2 regions of the Mesorhizobium sp. ORM8.1 genome follow, and region 2 is predicted to be linked to the other one. Evidence: predicted binding sites of a transcription regulator. Region 2 holds the regulator's gene; the other holds the start of a gene.
The links. The regulator HrcA, encoded in region 2, represses chaperone genes, less so after heat shock. The targets are predictions, from matches to a motif close to GTTAGCACTCNCNNNNNGNGAGTGCTAAC.
Positions count from the first base shown of each region.

Region 1: ACVDG8_RS07150 (co-chaperone GroES) is a predicted target of HrcA. The motif match lies at 2,024-2,052, and genes of this name have one in related genera.

Region 1 is NZ_CM132600.1:1,346,132-1,350,301, reverse strand. Features, by position in the region: gene groL (chaperonin GroEL) at 1-1,485, opposite strand, end outside; gene ACVDG8_RS07150 (co-chaperone GroES) at 1,602-1,970, opposite strand; gene ACVDG8_RS07145 (hypothetical protein) at 2,218-2,481, shown strand; gene ACVDG8_RS07140 (DUF1488 domain-containing protein) at 2,478-2,744, shown strand; gene ACVDG8_RS07135 (DUF3168 domain-containing protein) at 2,921-3,307, shown strand; gene ACVDG8_RS07130 (ester cyclase) at 3,325-3,711, opposite strand; gene ACVDG8_RS07125 (RidA family protein) at 3,753-4,145, opposite strand.
Region 2 is NZ_CM132600.1:3,930,948-3,949,708, forward strand. Features, by position in the region: gene ACVDG8_RS19695 (ArsR/SmtB family transcription factor) at 1-21, shown strand, start outside; gene ligD (DNA ligase D) at 135-2,636, opposite strand; partial or broken gene ku (non-homologous end joining protein Ku) at 2,649-3,513, opposite strand; gene ACVDG8_RS19710 (hypothetical protein) at 3,693-3,998, shown strand; gene ACVDG8_RS19715 (thiol-disulfide oxidoreductase DCC family protein) at 4,180-4,632, shown strand; gene ACVDG8_RS19720 (DUF4166 domain-containing protein) at 5,902-6,405, shown strand; gene ACVDG8_RS19725 (YciI family protein) at 6,531-6,899, shown strand; gene ACVDG8_RS19730 (RNA polymerase sigma factor) at 6,907-8,154, shown strand; gene ACVDG8_RS19735 (glutathione S-transferase family protein) at 8,158-8,787, opposite strand; gene cysK (cysteine synthase A) at 8,900-9,880, opposite strand; gene ACVDG8_RS19745 (LysE family translocator) at 10,070-10,687, opposite strand; gene ACVDG8_RS19750 (PQQ-dependent sugar dehydrogenase) at 10,805-12,154, opposite strand; gene ACVDG8_RS19755 (PQQ-dependent sugar dehydrogenase) at 12,298-13,647, opposite strand; gene ACVDG8_RS19760 (hypothetical protein) at 13,739-13,936, opposite strand; gene hrcA (heat-inducible transcriptional repressor HrcA) at 13,971-15,068, opposite strand; partial or broken gene rph (ribonuclease PH) at 15,240-15,955, shown strand; gene ACVDG8_RS19775 (VOC family protein) at 16,137-16,547, shown strand; gene rdgB (RdgB/HAM1 family non-canonical purine NTP pyrophosphatase) at 16,547-17,209, shown strand; gene hemW (radical SAM family heme chaperone HemW) at 17,206-18,384, shown strand; gene ACVDG8_RS19790 (low molecular weight protein tyrosine phosphatase family protein) at 18,389-18,709, shown strand.

The DNA of each region.
Region 1 (4,170 bases), 2.6 Mb from region 2:
GACGATGCCGGCCTTGATCATGTCGACATAGGTCTCGTTCTGCGCGTCAAAGCCCTGATTGTGGTCCTTGCTGTCGGCGAGCTTGCCGACCACGATCGAGCCTTCGACGCCGGAATTCTCGGCGATCTGGCGGATCGGCGCTTCGAGCGCGCGAAGCACGATGGAGATGCCGGCGGTGACGTCGGCATTGGCGCCGTTGAGGCCCGATAGCGCTGAGCGGGCGCGCAACAATGCCACGCCGCCGCCGGGCACGATGCCCTCCTCGACCGCCGCGCGCGTCGCGTTCAGCGCGTCGTCGATGCGGTCCTTCTTTTCCTTGACTTCCGACTCGGTGGCGCCGCCGACGCGGATGACGGCAACGCCGCCGGAAAGCTTGGCCAGCCGCTCCTGCAGCTTTTCCTTGTCGTAGTCGGAGGTCGTCTCCTCGATCTGGCCCTTGATCTGGGCGACGCGCGCCTGGATCGTCGCCTTGGTGCCGGCGCCGTCGACGATCGTGGTGGTGTCCTTCTCGATCAGCACGCGCTTGGCGCGGCCGAGCATTTCAAGGGTGACGTTCTCGAGCTTGATGCCGAGATCTTCCGAAATCATCTGGCCCGATGTCAGCACGGCGATGTCTTCCAGCATCGCCTTGCGGCGATCGCCGAAGCCCGGCGCCTTGACGGCCGCGACCTTGAGGCCGCCGCGCAATTTGTTGACCACCAGCGTGGCAAGCGCTTCGCCTTCGACGTCCTCCGAGATGATCAGCAGCGGCCGGCCGCTCTGCACCACCGCTTCGAGGATCGGCAACATCGCCTGCAGATTGCCGAGTTTCTTCTCATGGATGAGCACATAGGGCTCTTCCAGCTCGACGCGCATCTTGTCGGCATTGGTGACGAAATAGGGGCTGAGATAGCCACGGTCGAACTGCATGCCTTCGACGACATCGAGTTCGGTTTCGGCGGTCTTGGCTTCCTCGACGGTGATGACGCCGTCATTGCCGACCTTGTCCATCGCCTTGGCGATCATGGCGCCGACGGTTGCATCGCCATTGGCGGCGATGGTGCCGACCTGGGCGATCTCGGCCGACGACTTGACCTTCTTGGCCCTCGCTTTGATCTCGACGACGACGGCGGCGACGGCCTGGTCGATGCCGCGCTTGAGGTCCATCGGATTCATTCCGGCGGCGACCAGCTTGGCGCCTTCGCGCAGGATCGAGGCGGCCAGCACCGTGGCGGTGGTGGTGCCGTCACCGGCAAGGTCGTTGGTCTTCGAGGCCACTTCGCGCACCATCTGTGCGCCCATGTTCTCGAACTTGTCGGTGAGTTCGATTTCCTTGGCGACAGTGACGCCGTCCTTGGTGACGCGCGGCGCGCCATAGGCCTTGTCGATGATCACGTTGCGGCCCTTGGGGCCAAGCGTCACCTTGACGGCGTTGTTGAGGAGCTCGACGCCACGCAGCATGCGGTCGCGCGCGTCGGTGGAGAATTTGATTTCCTTGGCGGGCATGATTTTTATCCAGTTCGTATTTGGGGTGGATCAGTCGCGGCGCGGAACGCGCAGCGCTGTGGTCTCTAAAGTCTTGCAGCGTCCTTACGCGTCCCGAAGGACGGGCGCCGCGCTGATCAGGCAGCCTTCTTGGCGGTCACGGACTTGGTGGCCACGGTCTTGGCGGCACCGGTTTTCTCGGTGGCGGCCGTCTTGCTCTTCTCGATGACACCCATGATATCGGTTTCCTTCATGATCAGAAGGTCCTCGCCGTCGATCTTGACCTCGGTGCCCGACCATTTGCCGAACAGGATGAAGTCGCCTGCCTTGACGTCCAGCGGAACAAGCGCGCCGTTTTCGTCGCGTGCGCCGGGACCGACGGCGACGACTTCGCCTTCCTGCGGCTTCTCCTTGGCATTGTCGGGAATGATGATGCCGCCCTTGGATTTGGTATCGCCTTCGGCGCGCCGGATGACGACGCGGTCGTGGAGTGGCCGAAACTTCATGAGAACTTCTTTCTGGGGCCGGCATAGGCGGCCACGCCGCTCTTTATAGGCGCGTTGGCACTCGATAGATAGGAGTGCCAAAAATTATTCGTGCTCAAAATTAAATATTGAAAAGTATTATGCCGTCTGCCGGTTTCGAAATGTCGCAAGGCGCCTAAATATTTCAAAAAATTGAATTTTAAGGCCGGAGTGACTATTTAACTCATAAGTTCGATTCCACGATTTCAGGCGCGAAGGGATTTAAGCGATGGCCGAAAGCAATCAGACTATCATGGAAAAAGCTGAGGCTCGTTTCATGGACAAACAGAAGAAGACGGCCGAGCGCAGCAAGGCAACCGCCGATTACGTATCCGAGGCGAGAGCCAGGGAGATCAAGACGGCAAGGCTCAGGGGGCTGCGATTGGCCAAGGAAGAGGCCGACCGCGTGGCGGAAGCCTTGAACCCGACACCCAAGAAGAAGCGGGCGGCAGTCAAGAAGGCCGTCGCAGTGCCGAAGGGAGCGAAGTCATGAGCCTTACATTCCCCAACCGAAGCCGCAGCTATGACGAGGCTGGCAGACGAATTCGCTTCGTCGGCCATGACGGCATGTTCCAGATTTCTTTCTCTGTCGCCGCGGATGCCATTTCCAATGCACCGTCAGGAACGGCGACGGCCGAAGCCACCTATCTGGCGGCCTTCGACACGGCTTCCGGCCCTATCCATGACGTCGCCAGCAAGGCCTACGCCCGCACGCGCAGGAGCATATACGTGCTGACCGCCGCCGATTTCGCCTGAATGGGATCGTCGCGTCTTTTGATTGCCGCGCGCTACCCGCAGATGTAGACGGTGCCAGACCTGCGAATGGCTGATCGCTGAGGTCTTGTGATCTGGCGCGGCAACTTGAAGGTGGTTACGCTACGCTGTGAAGGCTTGTTGGCAATGGACGGGAAATGACGGCGCCTGGCGATTTGATGCAAGCCTTGTTCATGAGGTTGAAGAGCGATCGTTCGCTTTCGGCGCTGCTTGGCGGCTCAGGCCTGCTCGAGCGCGCGAATGACAAGGCGGCCTTTCCGCACGTCACCTATGGCCGCACCAGTGCTTTCAATCTGGAAACCGGCGCCGACAACGACAATGATCAGCTTGTCACCTTCCACGTCTGGTCGAAGACCCAGGACGAAGCCGAGACGCGCCTGATCATGGACAGCATCCGCACCCGCCTCGACGGCGCGGCTTTTTCCATCGGCTCGCGTGCCCAGACGCGGCTGTCGCTCGAATTCGCCGAGGCCGGCTACGACCAGGACCTAGCCGTCCACCACGGATTGCTGCGTTTTCGCGCCCTGACGCAGGACAGCGCCTGATCGGCCATCGTATCGGTCTAAAGCTGTGCCTGGATAGCGGCCTTGTCGATGACCGACCAGACCTCGCGGATTCGGCCATCCTGGAATTCGTAGAAAACATTTTCTGCAAAAGTGACACGCTTGCCGTGCACCGGCAGGCCGAACAGCACGCCCTTGGGATGGCAGTCGAAATGCAGGCGGGCGGCCACCCGTGGCGGCTCGCAGACCAGCAACTCGATGTTGAAACGCAGATCGGGGATCGCCGCGAAATCGCCTTCCAGCATCCGGCGATAACCCAATAGCCCGATCGTCTCGCCATTGTACTGCACGGCATCGCCGACAAACCGGCCGAGATTGTCCCAATCCTGGTCATTCAGGCAGGCGATGTAGCCCCGGTAGAGATGGGTGAGCTGATGATCCGCCACGGTGCGCTCCGATTTTTCGAAAATAGCTTCTGACGATCTCGTCAAATGACCGCTATCGCGTCGACCTCTATGAGGTAGCCTGGGGACATTATCGCTACCCCGATCACCACATTCGCTGGTTTGTGATCTCCAAACAGCGAAATCTGCGCGTCTTCGAGGATCGGAACGTGTTCATCGCGCTTATAGTCGACAATATAGATTGTGATCTTGCAAACCTGCTCAGGCCGCGCACCTGCCGCACTGAGCGCTCGGCCGAGATTGCCGAATGCCAGGCGCGCCTGCGCGGCAAAATCTCCGTATCCAACGAGCTTGCCGTGGATGTCTTCGGGCTGCTGACCTGAGACGAATACCAGCTTGGATCCGGTCGCGACGACAACCTGTGTGTACATCTCCGGAGTTGGCAGATCATGGGGATTGATGAGTTCGAGCGACATTGAAATGATCTCCCTGCTTCGTTCG
Region 2 (18,761 bases):
GAGAAAGTGTTTCTCGCCTAGAGCGGCTCCGCGTGTCACGGAATCGCCGAACCGCTCTAAGTCCTTATTTTTACGCAATTCCGGACGGAAAACCGCTACGCACTTTTCCTGGAATTGCTCTAAGGCCCGCTGGTTCAGCCGCGCTTCAGCGGCTTGCCCAGCTTGAAGAAATCCTTCCACGGATCGGGCTTCTTCAACTGCGCCAGCGTGGAGGCATCGCCGATCGGGAAAGCGTTGGGCGCGATACCTTTTTCAAGCTCGGGCCAGGTCACCGGCATCGACACCGTGGCGCCCTTCTTGGCGCGCGAAGAATAGGGCGCCACCGTCGTCGAGCCGCGTCCATTGCGCAGATAGTCGACGAAGATCTTGCCCGTGCGCGCCTTCTTCGACAGCGTCGCTGTGTAACGGTCTGGCGCGGCCTGCTCCAGCGCGCGGGCAAAATCATGGGCAAAGTCCTTGACCGCGTCCCACTCCGCCGAGGGTTTCAGCGGCACCAGCACGTGATAGCCCTTGCCGCCCGAGGTCTTGACCAGGTTGGGCAGCGACAACTCGTCAAGCTGCTTATGAATGTCGAACGCCGCCGCGCGCACCGCCTCCACGTCGACGCCTTCGTCCGGGTCGAGGTCGAAGATGATCTGGTCCGGCTGTTCCAGCGCATCGATGGTGCAACCCCAGATGTGGACCTCGACCACGCCATACTGGACAAGTGCGGCAAGCCCGTCGAAATCCTTGATGAAAAGGATTTCCTCACCGCCGTCCGGATCCTTCATCCGAAGAATCTTGTCGCTCATGCCGGGCGAGGCATGTTTCTGGAAGAAGCGCTGGCCGTGGATGCCGTCCGGGGCCCGTACCAGGCTGAGCGGCCGGTTGACGACGAATTGCTCCATGCGCGGCCAGACCAGCGCGTAGTGGTCGAGCAGATCCTGCTTCGAGACCTTCTCGTCGGGCCATAGCAGCTTGTCGGGATGCGAGAGCTTTATCGAGGTCTTTGCCGTTCCAGCCGAGGTTTTTGGCGCGGCCTTGCCGCCCGCCTTCGCTTCGGTTTCGGCCTTCTTCGGCTTTTCCTGCACGACTTCCTCCGCCGGCTTGTCTTCGCGCAACCCCTGGAACGAGGCATGGCGGATTATACGGTCGGATGTCCAGCTGCGGAACTCCACTTCGCCGACAAGTTCGGGTTTGACCCAGGTCAGGCCCTTGCCCTTCGGCACCGCTTCCGAGAAGGACGAGGCCTTGGCCTCGAGAGCATCGAGCTTCTTCTTAAGGTCCGTCGCCACCTTGCCGGAAAAACCGGTGCCGACGCGGCCGGCATAGCGCAGCTTGCCGCCCTCGTTGTACCCGACCAGAAGCGAGCGCAGGCCGCGCCCGGTCTTGTCGGACGGCAGGTAGCCGCCGATGACGAATTCCTGGCGCAGCGTGCATTTCGATTTGACCCAGCTTAGCCCGCGCCCGCTGCGGTACGGCGCGTCGGCGCGTTTCGACACGACGCCTTCCAGGCCCATGCGGCAGACATGCTGCAGCATGATTTTGCCTGGCTCGTGAAAATGATCGCTGAAGCGCAGTGCCGAATCCTGCGCCTGTCCACCGAGCAATTCGGCCAGAGCCTGCTTGCGCTCGACCAAAGGCTCGCCGCGCAGATCCTGTCCGTTGAGCCGCATCAAGTCGAAGGCGTAGTAGATGAAACGGTCGGTGCGGCGGGCCGAGAGATCGGCCTGCAGCAAGGCAAAAGACGACACGCCGCTGTCGGCCAGCACCACGACCTCGCCGTCAATGATGGCGTCGCGGCATTTCAGCCCGGCAAGCGCCGCCGTCACCGGGCCGTCGAATTTCTCGGTCCAGTCGAGGCCGGCGCGCGTCAGCAGCTTGAGCTCGCTGCCGGCAATCTGCGCCTGCATGCGGTAGCCGTCGAACTTCACCTCATGCAGCCAGTCGTCGCCCGTGGGCGTATTCTTCTCCAAGATCGCCAGTTGCGGCTCGATGAACTCAAGGCGTTTGGCCTGCGCGGCCTTGGCCTTGCCAGCGGCCGGCTTGTTGGAATGCCAGACTTTCGGCTTCTGCCCCTTGGCCGCCTTGCCCTCGCCGACCTCCTCGATCGTCAGTCCCGACTTCACCGATTTCGGTTGATCTTCAAGAACGTCCTCGCCGGGGCGGGCGGCGGCATCGTCGGATTTGATCAGCAGCCAATTGTCGCGCTTTTCGCCCGGGCGCGGCTTCAACCGCACCAGGTGCCAGCGGCCGTTGAGCTTGTGGCCTTCGAGCTCGAAGTTGATATGGCCCTTCTTCATCGCCTTGGCGGGATCGCCATCAGGAATCCATTTGCCCTCATCCCAGACCAGCACGGCACCGCCGCCATACTGACCTTTCGGAATGGTGCCCTCGAAAGAGGCGTAGTCGACCGGATGATCCTCGACATGCACCGCCAGCCGCTTTTCGTGCGGGTCGAGGCTCGGGCCGCGCGTTACCGCCCAGCTCCACAAGACGCCATCATGTTCGAGCCGAAAGTCATAATGGAGGCGGGTGGCGGCATGCTTCTGGACGACGAAGATGCCAGCGGTCCTGTTGCCCCGCGCGACCTTGCCCGCCGGCTCGGCGGTTTTCTTGAAATCGCGCTTGGCGTGATATTGCTCGAGACCAGCCATGTTGCCGCGCTCCTATGCGGATTTGCGCTTGGGCGCGGCCTTGGCCTTGGCTCGCCTGGCCGGCGCCTTGGCTGAAGATTTGCCGGCTTTGCCGCCGCCATCCGCGTTGAGGCTCTTCTTCAGCGCGTCGAACAGGTTGACGACATTGGACGGTTTCGGCGGCGCCTTGGCCTTGGGCGCCTTCCTGCCGGCCTTCTTGGCGCGGATCAGCTCGAGCAGCGCATCCTCGTAGCGGTCGTCGAATTTCGACGGATCGAATTTCGTCTTCTTCCTGTCGATGATGTGCTCGGCGAGATCGATCATCTCGTCGTCGGTCTTGGCCGCCTTGATCTCGCCGAAGACAGTGTCCGGCTGACGCACGGTATTGTCGTAGCGCAGCGTCGTCAGCACCATGCCCTTGCCCAGCGGCTCGATCACCACCGGCCGCTCCCGGCTGTAGAGCACGATGCGGGCAAGCCCTGCCATCTTCTTCTTCGACATCGCATCGCGGATGACGGCGAAGGCTTCCTCAGAGACCTTGTCCGCCGGCGAAACGTAATAGGGCGTGTCGAGATAGATCTGCTCGATCGAGGACTTCTCGACGAAACCGTCGAGACTCATCGTGTGCGAGGATCTCGATCTGCACCGCTTCGATCTCGTCCTCCTCGACATGAACGAAATCGCCGTCGCTGACCTCGTAGCCCTTGATTTCCTCGCCCTCCTCCAGCGGCTTGCCGGTCTCGGCATCGACATAGATGCGTTTGACGGTGTTGCCGGTCTTGCGGTTGAGGATGCGGAACGAGACTTTCTCGGTGTGGGTGACGACATTGGTCAGCTCGATGGCGCAGGTGACCAGCGACAATTTCAGATAGCCCTTCCAGGCGGGCCGCGGTGCCATGGCAAACTCCTGCGCGATGCGATCCTACCGCAACGGGCAGCGCTCGCTTGGGTTCCGGAAGAGGCTGACCGGGCCTTTGGCGTCGAAGCAATGAAATTTCGCATCACCGGGGCGAAGGTGAAACAGAAGCGCACCCAAGCGACATTAACGCGAAACATATGTGATGCAAAAAGCACATCATGCGCAAACGCGACAAAAGGCACCGAAAGACCCCGAATCAGCCGCATTCCGGCCACGATGCAACGACTTTCGGACCAGAAATTAACATCACGTTCACCGACTATTCACGCCTCGACGCTATGCTCCCGGACAATTCGGAAGGGACATCCGAAAACGGGACAGGGACAGGTAAAATGAACTTCTGGAACCACATTGCCGGCTATGCCGCCGCCATCCGCGAATTCGTCGCGCCAACCTATCGGCCGGAGCGTTATTATATGCGCGGCCCGGGCCCGGCCTGCGCGCGTCGCGGCAACCCGCTTTGATCATGACCCGCTCTAGCCGTCACATTGGCAGAATCTGCCGGCCGGTCGCCGACCAGCGCAGCACGACCTATCGCTCCGAGCGCCCCGCGCTGGCCTATGGCTGGCGTGCGACAACGCCGCGACTTTGACGCCGCCGCCGGCTGGCTTAGTGTTCTAAAGACACGAAGCAGCCGGGGCCGACATGACCGACCTGCCCGACCAAAATCGTCCGCTTCTCCCGCGTCAAAGCTATGACGCCAGCAAGCCGCTGGTCGTTTTCGACGGCGTCTGCGTGTTCTGCTCGGGCTTCATCCAGCTGATCGTCCGGCTCGATCGCGAGAAAAGCTTCCGCTTCGCCACCGCGCAGTCGCCGTTCGGCGAGGCGCTGTTTCGCCAGCACGGCCTGCCGACCGACGATTACGACAGCAACCTCGCCATCATCGACGGCGCCGCCTTCACGCGTCTGGACAGTTTCGTCGCCGTCATGGCCAAGCTTGGCCGGCCGTGGCGCGCGGCAAAGGTGCTGCTCGTTCTGCCGCGCCCGCTGCGCGACTGGCTTTACGACCGTGTCGCCAAAAACCGCTACGCGCTGTTCGGCAAGAAGGCCAGTTGCGAGATCCCTTCCGCCGAATTGCGGCAGCGGCTGGTCGGCTAGAGCAATTCCAGGAAAAGTGTGAAACGGTTTTCCGTCCGGAATTGCGTAGCAAAGAGGAAGGGGCCTGATGAAGCTTTTGATCGTCGGCGGCTACGGTATTTTCGGTGGGCGCATCGTCGATCTCCTGCTGAACGAGCCACGCCTGATCCTGCTCGTTGCCGGCCGTTCGCTCGACAAGGCAGGGGCTTTTTGCCGGGCCAGGGCTCATGCCAAGGCCCAGCTCATGCCGACAGTGTTCGACCGCGACGGCGATCTTGGCGGCCAGCTTGCCGCCTTGCAGCCCGCTATCGTCGTCGACGCCAGCGGCCCATTCCAGGCCTATGGCGAGGGGCGTTACCGGTTGATCGAAGCCTGTATCGCCGCGCACGTTCCCTATCTCGACCTTGCCGATGGCTCGGACTTCGTCGCCGGCGTCGCCGCGTTCGATCAGCCGGCAAAGCAGGCCGGCATCTTCGTGCTCTGCGGCGTGTCGAGCTTCCCGGTGCTGACGGCGGCGGCGGTGCGGCGTCTGTCGTCCGACATGGTCCGGATCGACAGCATTCGCGGCGGCATCGCGCCGTCGCCTTTCGCCGGTGTCGGCGAAAACGTCATCCGCGCCATTGCAAGCTATTGCGGCCAGCCCGTGCAACTGACACGCAACGGAAAGCTGGCCGAGGGCCGGCCGCTCACCGAGCAGATGCGCTACACGATCGCACCGCCGGGGCATGTGCCGGTCAGGAACACGCTGTTCTCGCTGGTCGACGTGCCGGACCTGCGCGCGCTGGCGACGCTGTGGCCGGAGGCGAAGACGATCTGGATGGGCGCCGGTCCGGTACCGGAGGTGCTGCACCGGTCGCTGATCGGGCTGGCGTGGCTGGTTCGCGCCGGTCTGGTCCGCTCGCTCACGCCGCTGGCGCCGCTGATGCATTGGGCGAGCAACCGGCTCGCCTGGGGCGAGCATCGCGGCGGCATGTTCGTCGCGGCCGAAGGCGCGGACAAGGCCGGCAGCCCGAGCCGGCGATCCTGGCACCTCCTGGCCGAAGGCAGCGACGGGCCACTGATCCCGGCCATGGCGGTCGAGGCGATCATCCGCAAGGCGGTCGACGGCAGGATGCCCGCCCCGGGCGCGCGGGCGGCGGTGCGCGACCTTGAGCTTGAGGATTATGAAGCGCTGTTTGCCTCAAAAACGATCCACACCGGCTTCCGGGATGACCGCGCCGACGAGGGAAGGCGCTCTACCCGCGGCTGCTTGGCGATGCATGGCCCCGCCTTCCGGCCCAGATCCGCGCCATGCATGAGGGCACGGCCTTTGCGGAGGGACGTGCCAGCGTCGAACGCGGCGGCGGCATGCTTAGCCGGCTTGCCGCCTGGCTGGTCGGGTTTCCGCCAGCACAGGCCGATACACCGGTAAAAGTCCGCTTCGACATCGACAAGGATGGCGAAACCTGGACGCGACGCTTCGGCGCGCACAGCTTTTCCAGCCGCCAGTTTGCCGGGCGCGGGCGCGCGGAGCGGCTGCTTGTCGAGCGCTTCGGGCCACTGTGCTTCGCCATGGCATTGGTCGCCGGCGACAATCGCCTTTCGCTTGTGCTGCGTCGCTGGAGTTTTCTCGGCCTGCCGCTGCCGATGTGGCTTTGTCCGCGCTCATCATCCTACGAGACGGTTGAGAACGATCGCTTCCGTTTCCATGTCGAGATCTCGCACCCGCTGACTGGTTTGATCGTGCGTTATCGTGGCTGGCTGGAGCCGGCCCCCAGCCATGCCTCCAGGCAGGAAGCCGCCATGGCGGAGTGAAGACTTGTCCTTGCGTTTGTCGCGGTGCGGGAGGAAATTTTTTGCGAGCCTGTCGAAATCGGCCGAGGCCGCACGACTTTAGCTCGGCCCGCGACGATGCGGCCTTCGAAAACGGGAGAACCACCATGCGATACATGCTTCTGATCTATGCCGACGAAAACGCCATGGCGTCCGTGCCGATCGAGACGACCTATCAGATCAGCGCGGCTTATGGCGCCTACACCGAGGCGCTGAAGACATCGGGCGTCTGGCTGGCGGGCGACCGGCTGAAGCCGACGCAAGCCACCACCCAAGTCCGGATAAACAACGGCAAGACCAATGTGCTCGACGGCCCCTATGCCGACACCAAGGAGCAGCTCGCCGGCTTCTACATGATCGAGGCGGCCGATCTCGACACCGCCATCGAATGGGCGGCGCGCTGTCCGGCGGCCAGCGTCGGCACGGTCGAGTTACGGCCGATCTGGGAAATGGCCGAGTACGCAACCGCGAAGTGACTGTGTGATGGACGATCGTTCGGAGATCGCGCGGGCGGCGGCTGAAGCAGCCGCCCGCCGGAGCTACGGCAAGCTGGTCGCCTGGCTCGCCGCGCGCACGCGCGACGTTGCCGGCGCCGAGGATGCGCTGGCCGATGCCTTCGCCGCCGCGCTCGAGCGCTGGCCGCGAACCGGTGTGCCGGCGCAGCCGGAGGCCTGGCTGCTGGCGGTGGCGCGGCGGCGCGACGTGGATGCCGTGCGACGGCGGCTGACCAGCGAGGCGGCCCGCGATCATCTGAAGCTGATTGCCGAGGAAGTGGAGGCGGGCATGAACGGCGAGGAGCTGCCTGACGAAAGACTGCGGCTGATGTTTGCCTGCGCCCACCCGGCAATCGACGCCGGCGTGCGTGCACCGCTGATGTTGCAGACCATTCTTGGCTTCGATGCCGCGGCAATCGCCTCGGCTTTCCTGGTTTCGCCGGCGACGATGGGCCAGCGGCTGGTGCGGGCCAAGAGTCGCATCCGTGAGACCGGCATTCCGTTTCGCGTGCCGGAGCAGGCCGAGCTCGGCGAAAGGCTGGATGCCGTGCTGGAAGCGATCTATGCGACCTTCGCGGAAGGCTGGTCGGATCCGACCGGCACCGAGACCCGGCGGCGCAACCTCGCCGCCGAAGGCATCTGGCTGGGACGGCTGGTCGCCTCGCTGATGCCGGACGAGCCCGAGGCGCTCGGGCTTCTGGCGCTGATGCTGTTTGCCGAGGCGCGCCGCGCAGCCAGGCGCAGCCCGGAAGGCGACTTCGTGCCGCTCGCCGAACAGGATACAGCACTTTGGGATGATGGCCTGATCGACGAAGCCGAAGCCTTGCTCGGCCAAGCCGCGGAAAAGCGGATCATCGGCCGCTACCAATTGGAGGCGGCCGTGCAATCCGCCCATACGGTTCGGCGGCGCCGCGGCCGCACCGACTGGGCGGCGATCCGCCAGCTTTACGATGCGCTGATGACAGTGGCCGGCTCGCCGGTGGTGGCCATCAATCGCGCGGTGGCGATCGCCGAAACCGAGGGCACGCCGGCAGGACTGGCGGCGCTCTATGTGCTGGGTGACGACAAACGGCTGCAGGACTATCAGCCCTATTGGGCCGCCCGCGCGGATCTGCTGGCCAGGCTCGGCACGACCGCGAAAGCGGCCGAAGCCTACGACCGGGCGATCGGCCTCGAGCGCGATGATGCCGTGCGCCGGTTCCTGCAGGCCCAGCGGGCCAAGCTGACGCGGAACTGAAGTTCAGTTTTCAGGCCACATCTCATGCGAAGCGTTGAGCCTGCGCATTAGCTCAAGCTGGCGCAGCCCGCGCCACAGGCGCTCGATATTCGGCCATTCCGCGCGGGCTCGCTGGATGTCGGGATGCCAAGCCACCAACATGACCAGATAGATGTCGGCCAGCGACAGTGTGCCGCCGGCCAGCCAGTCGCGACCGGCGAGCGCCTTGTCGACGATGGCAAAGCCGCGATCCATCTCGGCGATCGCGGCATCCTTGACCGCTTGCAGACTGCCGGCATCGGCGGTGTAGCGGTGGGCATAGTAGAGCCTCAGGATCGCCGGGTAGAGCATCGATGACATGAAGGCCATCCAGCGCAGGAAATCCGCGCGGGCGGCGGAGCCGGCTTCCGGCGCCAATCCGGCTTGCGGGTGAAGCTCGGCGAGCAGGATGCAGATCGCGGCCGATTCGGTCAGCGAATGACCGTTGGGCAGCGTCAGCACCGGCACCTGGTTCAGCGGGCTGATGGCGAGAAAGGCCGGATCGGGCACATCCTTCTTCGGCACGTCGATCTGCTCGAAAGGCGCGCCGGCCATGGCAAGTGCTGCCTCGACGACGAAGCCGCCGCTGCCCGGGCGGGTGTAGAGCTTGTACATGAAATCCTCCCCGGCCCGAACCAGGCGGGCCGGCGGCGATATGAGCCGGAAAGCTGGGCTTGCTCAAGCGGCCGGCGGAAGCCAGCCCGGGCTTTTCAGCAGTCCAGCGTGTTCAGGCGCCCAGTCCGTCGAACAGAATGGTCGATAGATAGCGTTCGGCGAAGGACGGGATGACGACGACAAGGTTCTTGCCCTTGTTCTCCGGCCGCGAGCCGACGACGATCGCCGCCTGCAGTGCCGCACCCGACGAGATGCCGACCGGCACGCCTTCGAGGCGGGCGACGAGGCGGGCATTGGCGACTGAATCCTCGTTGGAGACCCTGACGATCTCGTCGTAGACAGAGGTGTCGAGGATTTTCGGCGCGAAGCCGGCGCCGATGCCCTGGATCTTGTGCGGACCGGGTTGGCCGCCGGAAAGCACCGGCGAAGCTTCCGGCTCGACGGCCACGACATGGACCGAGGGCTTGCGGCTCTTCAGCACTTGGCCGACGCCGGTGATGGTGCCGCCGGTGCCGATACCGGCGACGAAGATGTCGACCCCGCCATTGGTGTCGTTCCAGATTTCCTCGGCCGTGGTGGTCCGATGAATTTCCGGATTGGCCGGGTTCTCGAATTGCTGCGGGATGATGGCGTTCGGCAGCGTGGCGGCAAGCTCATCGGCCTTGGCGATCGCGCCCTTCATGCCTTTCGGACCTTCGGTCAGCACCAGCTCGGCGCCGAGCAGCGCCAGCATCTTGCGGCGCTCGACCGACATGGTTTCCGGCATGGTGAGGATCAGCTTGTAGCCCTTGGCGGCGGCGGCGAAGGCAAGCGCGATGCCGGTGTTGCCGGAGGTCGGCTCGATCAGCGTCGTCTTGCCGGGTGCGATCTTGCCGGCCGCCTCCAGCGCCTCGATCATGGCGACGCCGATACGGTCCTTGACCGAGGCGATCGGGTTGAAGAATTCGAGCTTGGCCATCAGGTTGGCGACGATGCCCTTTTCCTTGGCGAACTTGTCCAGCCTGACCAGCGGCGTGTCGCCAATCGTCTCGGTGATCGAATTGAAGACGCGGCCGCGGCCGGGCACGCGCGCGGAAGAGACGGGCTTGTTCATTTGGTTCGCTCCCAAGGCAAAGGCAATTGTCAAACAGAATAGGGCTTTCAACCGTGCAAGATAGGCCGGCGACCGAAAATATCCGAGTGGGCCGGTTGCTCAAAACCCTCCCAGGCTGGAAATGCATTTTCCGGCCCGGCTGATTTCGGGAATGGTTTGGCTGAAATCAAGACCAGTTGAGACAGGCGCCTATTGCCGGGCCGCGATCGCCGCGGCCGCACCCATCATGAAGCCGGCGGCGGTGCGGTTGAGAATTTTCAGCGCGCGCGGCGATTTCAGGAACCAGCGCGCCTTGGCGGCCAGCGCCAGATAAGGCACCAGCACCACGAACAGCACGATGACCGTGAGCACGGCGAGGATGGCGTAGTCGGCCAGCGTGATCGTCTTCAGGTCGACGATGGTCGGCGTGATGGCGAGATAGAAGATCATCGTCTTGGGGTTGCCGAGCGTGACCGTCAGCCCGGCGATGAGGCTCGACACCAACCCGCCCTTGGCCTTCCGCGCCTCGATGTTTTCCGGCGTGATGCCGCTGGTCCAGAACCGCCAGGCAAGGAAAGCGAGATAGGCGACGCCGGCCCATTTGATGGCAAGGAAGACCATGCCGAAAGTCTGGGCGACGAAGGCAAGGCCGAGCACCACGGCTGTAAGATAGGTGAGGTCGCCGAGCATCAGGCCGAACGACATGGCCAGCGACGAGCGGAAGCCCGAGCCGAGCGCGCGGGCGACGAGCGCAGTGACGCCCGGGCCTGGAATGGCGGCGGCAACGCCGAGCGCGGCGCTATAAGCGAGAAATCCGGTAAGGGTCATGGTCAGGGTCCAAAATCAGGACGCCCTTGTCGCACGGAACCAGCCGGGAATGAATTCCCTGGGTTCGGATTCAATTGCACCAGATAGCAAACTACCACCTTGATGCTCTCACCGGGCTCATGACTTTCCCCCGCTATGAGTGATCCGCCAGATGGTCCCGTTGCCGTCCTCGGTGACGATCAACGCGCCGTCCTTGGCCACAGCGACGCCCACCGGCCGGCCCCAGACTGCATCGTCGGAGATGACGAAGCCGGTGGCGAAATCCTCGTACTCGCCGGTCGGCTTGCCGTTTTTGAATTTCAGCCGCACCACCTTGTAACCGGTGCGCACGCCGCGATTCCACGAGCCGTGCAGCGCGACGAAGGCGTCGCCCTTGTATTCGGCCGGGAAATTGCCGCCTTCATAGAAGGCGATGTTGAGCGGCGCCGAATGCGCCTGCAGCAGCACGTCCGGAATGGTGACCTTGCCGGCAAGATCGGGGCGGGCATCCTTGTGGCGTGGGTCCTCGTTGGAGCCGATGTAATACCAGGGCCAGCCGTAGAAGGCGCCGTCCTTGACGGTGGTGGCGTACTCGAAGGGGATGTCGTCGCCAAGCTCGTCGCGCTCGTTGACGACGCACCAGAGCGCGCCGGTGGCTGGCTGCACGGTCATGCCCGCGCAGTTGCGCAGGCCGGCGGCGACGATCCTGCGGTTGTTGCCGTCGGGGTCGAAGGCCAGTACATCGGCCCGGCCTTCTTCTGAGCCCCAGGCGGCGCCAAGCGGTCGCGATTTCACCCAGTCCTCGATGCCGCCCTCGGGCGTGGCGCTCATATCCTCGGCGACGTTGGAATCGGAGCCCACGGACAGATAGAGCGTTTTGCCGTCCAGCGAGAAGGCTATGTCCCGGGTCCAGTGACCACCGGCTGGGATCTTGTCGACCAAGGTTTGCGGCTTGCCGGACGCCTGCATGTCGCCGTCCCGATAGGCAAAGCGCACGACGCTGTCGCTGTTGGCGACATAGACCCATTGCGGCTTGTCGCCAGGCGGGTAGAAGGCGATGCCGTAGGGACGGTTGAGGCCTTTGGCGAAGACCGCTTCCTCGGCGGGCCTGGCGCTGCCTTCGGCGACGCGATAGACGCGGACCTGGTCCGCCCCGCTGTCGGCGACGAAGAGGTCGCCATTGGGCGCTACCCGGACCACGCGCGGGCTGTCGATGCCAGACGCGATAAGCTCGGCCGAAAAGCCGGGCGGAAGCTTGGGCTTGGCGCCTTCGGGACGATCGCCAAGACCTGGGCTGTTGGATGCGCTAGCCGTGACATAGGGTTTTTGCAGATCGCCAGGCTTGATAAGGCGCCGTACGCCCGGGTGATCGTTCTTCCAGTCGCCGAAGGCTTTCTCGCCGGTGAGCAGAGGCTGGCCGGCCTGCTGCGCGAAGGCACTGGTGGCGACCAGCAGGGCAGCAGCTGCAAGGCCGGCGATCCGTGTCATGCTCTCTCCTCCGTCGTTCGCGGTCGAACCAAAGCGTAAGTCAGCGCGACATACATATTGGGCGGACATTGCAAAGAAGAAGCTCGCGCATGCGGATTTGAGCGGCTCAGCTCTCTGAGGCGGACTCATTCGAGTGGCGAGTGTCAGGACTGGCCACCGCCATGGGTGATGCGCCAGATGGTGCCGTTGCCGTCCTCAGTGAGGATCAGCGCGCCATCCTTCGCCACGGCGAGACCCACCGGCCGGCCCCAGACCTCGTCATCGGAGATGACGAAGCCGGTGGCAAAATCCTCGTACTCGCCGGTCGGCTTGCCGTTTTTGAATTTCAGCCGCACCACCTTGTAACCGGTGCGGACGCCGCGATTCCAAGAACCGTGCAGCGCGACGAAGGCGTCGCCCTTGTATTCGGCCGGGAAATTGCCGCCGTCATAGAAGACGATGTTGAGCGGCGCGGAATGGGCCTGGATCAGCACGTCCGGGACGGTGACCTTGCCGGCGAGATCGGGCCGGGCGTCCTTGTGGCGCGGATCCTCGTTGGAGCCGATATAGTACCAGGGCCAGCCGTAGAAGGCGCCGTCCTTGACGGTCGTGGCGTATTCGAAAGGTATGTTGTCGCCGAGCTCGTCACGTTCGTTGACGACGCACCAGAGCGCGCCGGTGGTTGGCTGCACGGTCATGCCGGCGCAGTTGCGCAGGCCGGTGGCGACAACCCTGCGGTTCTTGCCGCCGGGGTCGCAGGCGAGCACATCGGCCCGGCCCTCTTCGGAACCCCAGGCAGCACCCAGCGGCTCGGACTTCGCCCATTTGCCGAGACCGCCCTTCGGCCTGGCGCTCATATCCTCGGCGACGTTGGAACCGGAGCCGACCGACAGATAGAGCGTCTTGCCGTCCGGCGAGAAGGCGACGTCGCGGGTCCAGTGGTGCTTGGCCGGGATATCTGCGACCACGGTCTGCGGCTTGCCGGATGCTTCAAGATCGCCGTCGCGATAGGCAAAGCGCACGACGCTGTTGCTGTTGGCGACATAGACCCATTGCGGCTTGTCGCCCGGCGGATAAAAGGCGATGCCGTAAGGCCGGGTGAGGCCCTTGGCGAAGACCGCTTCCTCGGCGGGCTTGGCGCTACCCTCGGCGAGGCGATAGACGCGGATCTGGTTGGCCCGACTGTCGGCGACGAAGAGGTCGCCATTCGGCGCCACGCGCACGACGCGCGGGTTGTCAATGCCGGACGCAATGAGCTCGGCCGAAAAGCCGGGCGGCAAGATCGGCTTGGCTCCTTCCGGGCGATCGGTGACATCGCTGCCGCTAGACGCGGTGTCCGTGACATACGGCTTCTGCAGGTCCTCCGGCTTGATGAGGCGCCGCACGCCCGGGCGATCACTCTTCCAGTTGCCGAAGGCCTTTTCGCCGGTGAGCAGCGGCTGATCGGCCTGCTGCGCGAAGGCGCTGGTGGCGAGAAGCAGGGCAAGGCTGGCGAGGATGGCGGTCCTCAACATGCTGTCCTCCGTCGTGGCAGTCGGAAGCCACCTAACATCCGATATTGGTTCGGCATTCCCAAAAAGAAAGCGCAAGCAAGTGGATGTGGGTTCAGCTCTCTTCGACATCCAGATCATCGTCGAGCCGCTTTTCCAACGCCACCAGATCATCCGGCAGCGGCAGGCCCATGGCCCGCAACTCACGGAGCTTTTCGCGCAGCTGCTCCTGGATCTCGTGCTCGTCCGCGGGCTGGTTGACCATTTCCTCGAGCAGCAGGCTGATCTGGGCCTTAAACGATTCCAACGCCATCGCACACCTCCTTGCGGGATCCCCGCTTCCGGACCTATCTCAGCATTCGAGAGATCAGCTGGGCAGTATAGTCGACCATCGGCACGATGCGGGCATAATTCAGCCGCGTCGGACCGATGACGCCTAGCGCGCCGATGACGCGGGCATCCTTGTCGCGATAGGGCGCGACGACCAGGGATGAGCCTGATAGCGAAAACAGCTTGTTCTCCGAACCGATGAAGATGCGCACGCCGGGGCCTTCCTCGGCAAGGTCGAGCAGCTGCAGCAAGCCGTCCTGCGTTTCCAGATCCTCGAACAGATGACGTAGCAATTCGAGATCGGCCTGGGCCGTGACGTTTTCGAGGAGGTTGGCGCGGCCGCGCACGATGAGGCGCGCCGGCAGGCCGCTGTCGGCGCCCGCCCATACCGCAAGGCCTTTCTCGACCAGATCCTGCGACAGCGTATCGAGCGCCGCCCTGGTCTCGTCCTTGATGCGGGCGATCTCGATGCGCGCCTCGGCCAAAGTGCGGCCGCGGATGTGGGCGTTGAGGAAATTGGATGCTTCATGCAGTTGCGAGACGGTTATGCCGGCCGGCAGATCGACGACGCGGTTCTCGACATCGCCGTTTTGCGACACCATGACCGCAAGCGCCTTGGTGGGTTCGAGCTGGATGAATTCGATATGCTTCAGCGCCACCTCGTTCTTGGACGCAAGCACGAGGCCGGCGCCGCGCGACATGCCGGAGAGCATCTGGCTGGCTTCGGTCAGCATGTGCTCCAGCGTCGCGCCGGAGCCTGAGGCGCGCACCTGCGCCTCGATGGTACGGCGTTCTTCGTCGGAAAGATCGCCAAGCTCCATGAAGGCATCGACGAAGAAACGCAGGCCGGTCTGGGTCGGCAGGCGGCCGGCCGAAATATGCGGCGCGTAGATGAGGCCAAGATGCTCGAGGTCGCTCATCACGTTGCGGATGGTGGCCGGCGACAGCGAAGAGGGCATGATGCGCGACAGGCTGCGCGAGCCGACCGGCTCGCCGTCGCGCAGATAAGAATCGACAATCCGCCGGAAGATGTCGCGCGAACGCATGTCGAGCGACTGAAGCACAGGCGACTGCAACCCGGGGACTTGCGACGTCGGATCGACTGGTTTGTTCATTCCGGCGAAAAACCTCCTATAGAAGGATATAGACTTAAGCCAGCATGGCGCAACCCGGCGGTTTTCCTTTGCGTCGCCCTTACCCTTGCGACCTTCTTTTCCTTTGCGGGCCGCGCCGCATGCGTCTACAAGCCGGCCACGATTCCGAAAAACGAGAAGAAAGCAGGCCGAATGCGCCCCTCCAAACGCCAAGCCGACGAAATGCGCGCCATCTCCTTCGAGCGCGGCGTCTCCAAGCATGCCGAGGGCTCCTGCCTGGTGAAATTCGGCGACACGCATGTGTTGTGCACGGCGAGCCTGGAGGAAAAGGTACCGGCCTGGATGCGCAATTCCGGCAAGGGCTGGGTGACTGCGGAATACGGCATGCTGCCGCGCTCGACCGGCGAGCGCATGCGGCGCGAAGCCTCCGCCGGCAAGCAGGGCGGCCGCACGCTGGAGATCCAGCGGCTGATCGGCCGTTCGTTGCGCGCCGTTGTCGATCTGCAGGCGCTGGGCGAACAGCAGATCACCGTCGACTGCGACGTCATCCAGGCCGATGGCGGCACCCGCACGGCCTCGATCACCGGCGGCTGGGTGGCGCTCTACGATTGCCTGCGCTGGATGGAAGCGCGCCAGATGACCAGTGTCGCCAAGGTGCTGAAGGACCATGTCGCGGCGATTTCCTGCGGCATCCATGACGGCCAGCCGGTCATCGACCTCGACTATCTCGAGGATTCCTCGGCCGGCACCGACGCCAATTTCGTCATGACCGGCAAGGGCGGCATCGTCGAGATCCAGGGCACCGCCGAGGGCGAGCCTTTTCGGAGGAGCAGTTTGCGGCGCTGATGGCGCTGGCCAAGAAAGGCATTTCGCGGCTGGTGAGCTTGCAGCAGATGGCGGTGGCGTAGGGTTTCGAATGCCGAGCCTAGGCCCCCTCTCTGGCCTGCCGGCCATCTCCCCCTCAAGGGGGAGATTGGATGTCACGCCGGATTTCGCCAATCGCGAACGTTGCAGGGTGCGCGGCGGCGGCGAAGCTGCCAATCTCCCCCTCAGAGGGGGGATGCCCGGTAGGGCAGAGGGGGGCGCCTCGTGACTCCCTCTGCAATTTTGGAATCCGCTCTCTACGTTACCGACCTAACTGAAGCCGAGACCTTCTACCGCGACATCCTCGGCCTTGAATCCTTGGGCAAGGTCGAAGGCCGGCATGTCTTCTTCCGCTGCGGCAGCGGCGTCCTGCTCCTGTTCAACGCCGAGGCGACTAAAATCCCGCCGGCACCGGACGCCAGGCTGAAGGTGCCGCCGCATGGCACGGCCGGCGAGGGTCATCTGTGCTTTGCCGCGGGCGCCGACGAAATCGACGAATGGCGCGAGCATCTGGCGCGGAATAATATCGCCATCGAAAGCGATTTCGAATGGCCGCAGGGCGGGCGCTCGATCTATATCCGCGACCCGTCGGGCAATTCGATCGAATTCGCCGAACCAAGGATCTGGGGCCTCTGATGCATGCGCTGAACGGACAAAAGATCGTCGTCGCCAGCCACAATGACGGCAAGCTGCGCGAGTTCGCCGACCTGATGGCGCCGTTCGGCTTCGAGGCGAAATCGGCCAAGGAGTACGGGCTGCCGGAACCCGACGAGACCGGCACGACCTTCGAGGAGAACGCCTATATCAAGGCCTTCGCGGCGGCCAAGGCGACCGGCCTGCCGGCACTATCGGACGATTCCGGCCTCTGTGTCGACGCGCTCGACGGGGCGCCCGGCGTCTACACCGCCAACTGGGCCGAGAAGCCGGACGGCTCACGCGATTTCGGCATGGCGATGCAGAAGACGGAAACGGCGCTAAAGGACGTTGGCGCCACCGAGCCCTCGGAACGCACCGGCCGCTTCGTGGCGGTCGTCTGCCTGGCGTTTCCGGACGGCGAGGCCGAATATTATCGCGGCGAGGCCGAAGGCACGCTGGTGTGGCCGCCGCGCGGCACGCTCGGCTTCGGCTATGATCCGGTGTTTTTGCCCAATGGTTTCGACAAAACCTTCGGCGAAATGAGCGCCGAAGAGAAACATGGCTGGAAGCCCGGACAAGCGACGGCGCTGTCGCACCGCGCCCGCGCGTTCCAGAAGTTTGCGCAGGCCAGACTTAATCTGGGGCGGCTCGGTTCGACATGATCGGGATCGGCCAGACGATGCAGCTCGATCGCAGCCCCGGCTTCGGCGTCTACATCCATTGGCCGTTCTGCGCGGCCAAATGCCCCTATTGCGACTTCAACAGCCATGTCCGCCATCAGCCGGTCGACCAGGAACGTTTCGCGCGCGCTTTCGAAACGGAATTGGCGACCATGCGCGACCGCACCGGGCCGCGCGAGGTGACCAGCATCTTCCTCGGCGGCGGCACGCCGTCGCTGATGAAGCCGGAAACGGTGGCGGCGGTGCTGGAAGCCGTGGCGAAGAACTGGACGGTGCCCGCCGGCATCGAGGTGACGCTGGAAGCCAACCCGTCCTCGGTGGAGGCGGAGCGTTTCCGCGGCTATCGCGCCGCCGGCGTCAACCGCGTCTCGCTCGGCGTGCAGGCGCTGAACGACAAGGATTTGCGTTTCCTCGGCCGGCTGCACAATGTCGAGGAGGCGCTGCATGCCATCAGACTCGCGCGCGACATATTTCCTCGCCTCTCCTTCGACCTGATCTATGCGCGGCCGGGCCAGACGCCTGAAGTTTGGGCTTCGGAGCTGGAACAGGCGATCGGCCATGCCGTCGACCATCTGTCGCTCTACCAGCTCACCATCGAGGAAGGCACGCCGTTCCACGCGCTGCATGCGGCAAAGAAATTCATCATTCCCGACAACGACCATGCCGCCGATCTCTATGCGCTGACGCAGGAAGTGACCGCGGCGCACGGCCTGCCGGCCTATGAGATTTCCAATCACGCCCGTCCAGGCGCCGAGAGCCGGCACAATCTGACCTACTGGCGCTATGGCGAATATGTCGGCGTCGGACCGGGCGCGCATGGCCGCTTCGTCGAGAACGGACGCCGCACGGTGACCATTGCCGAGAGGATGCCGGAGACCTGGGCCAATCTGGTCGAGGCCAAGGGACATGGCGTCACCGGCGGTGAGATCCTGACGCGTTCGGAGGAAGCGGACGAGTTCCTGCTGATGGGACTGAGGCTTGCCGAAGGCATCGACCTCCAGCGCTACGAAGCGTTTGCCGGCCGCAGCCTGTCGACGGATCGGCTCGCCGTGCTGCAGGACGAGGGGCTGGTGGCGCCGGTCGGCAATGCCAGGCTGCGCGCAACGTCGGCAGGCATGATCGTGCTCGATGCCGTGGTGGCGGATCTGGCAAGGTAACCTCTTGAAGAACGTCCTGTTCGTCTGCAGCCAGAACCGTTTGCGCAGCCCGACGGCCGAGCAGGTGTTTTCCAAGCGCCACGATATCGAGGTCGAATCGGCCGGCACCAATCACGACGCCGACAGCCCGCTGACGCATGAGCTGGTCGCCTGGGCCGACATCATCTTCGTCATGGAAAAGGCGCATCGCAACAAGCTGCAGAAGAAGTTCAAGGCAAGCCTGAAGCGGGCACGGGTCGTCTGCCTCGACATCCCGGACAACTACGAATTCATGGATCCGGAACTGGTGCGGTTGCTGGAAATGAGGGTTGGAAGGTATCTCTGAAGTGCGGCGTTCCCCAGCGCGCCGCGTCGCTCCGCTCCTTGCTCCGCCCTGG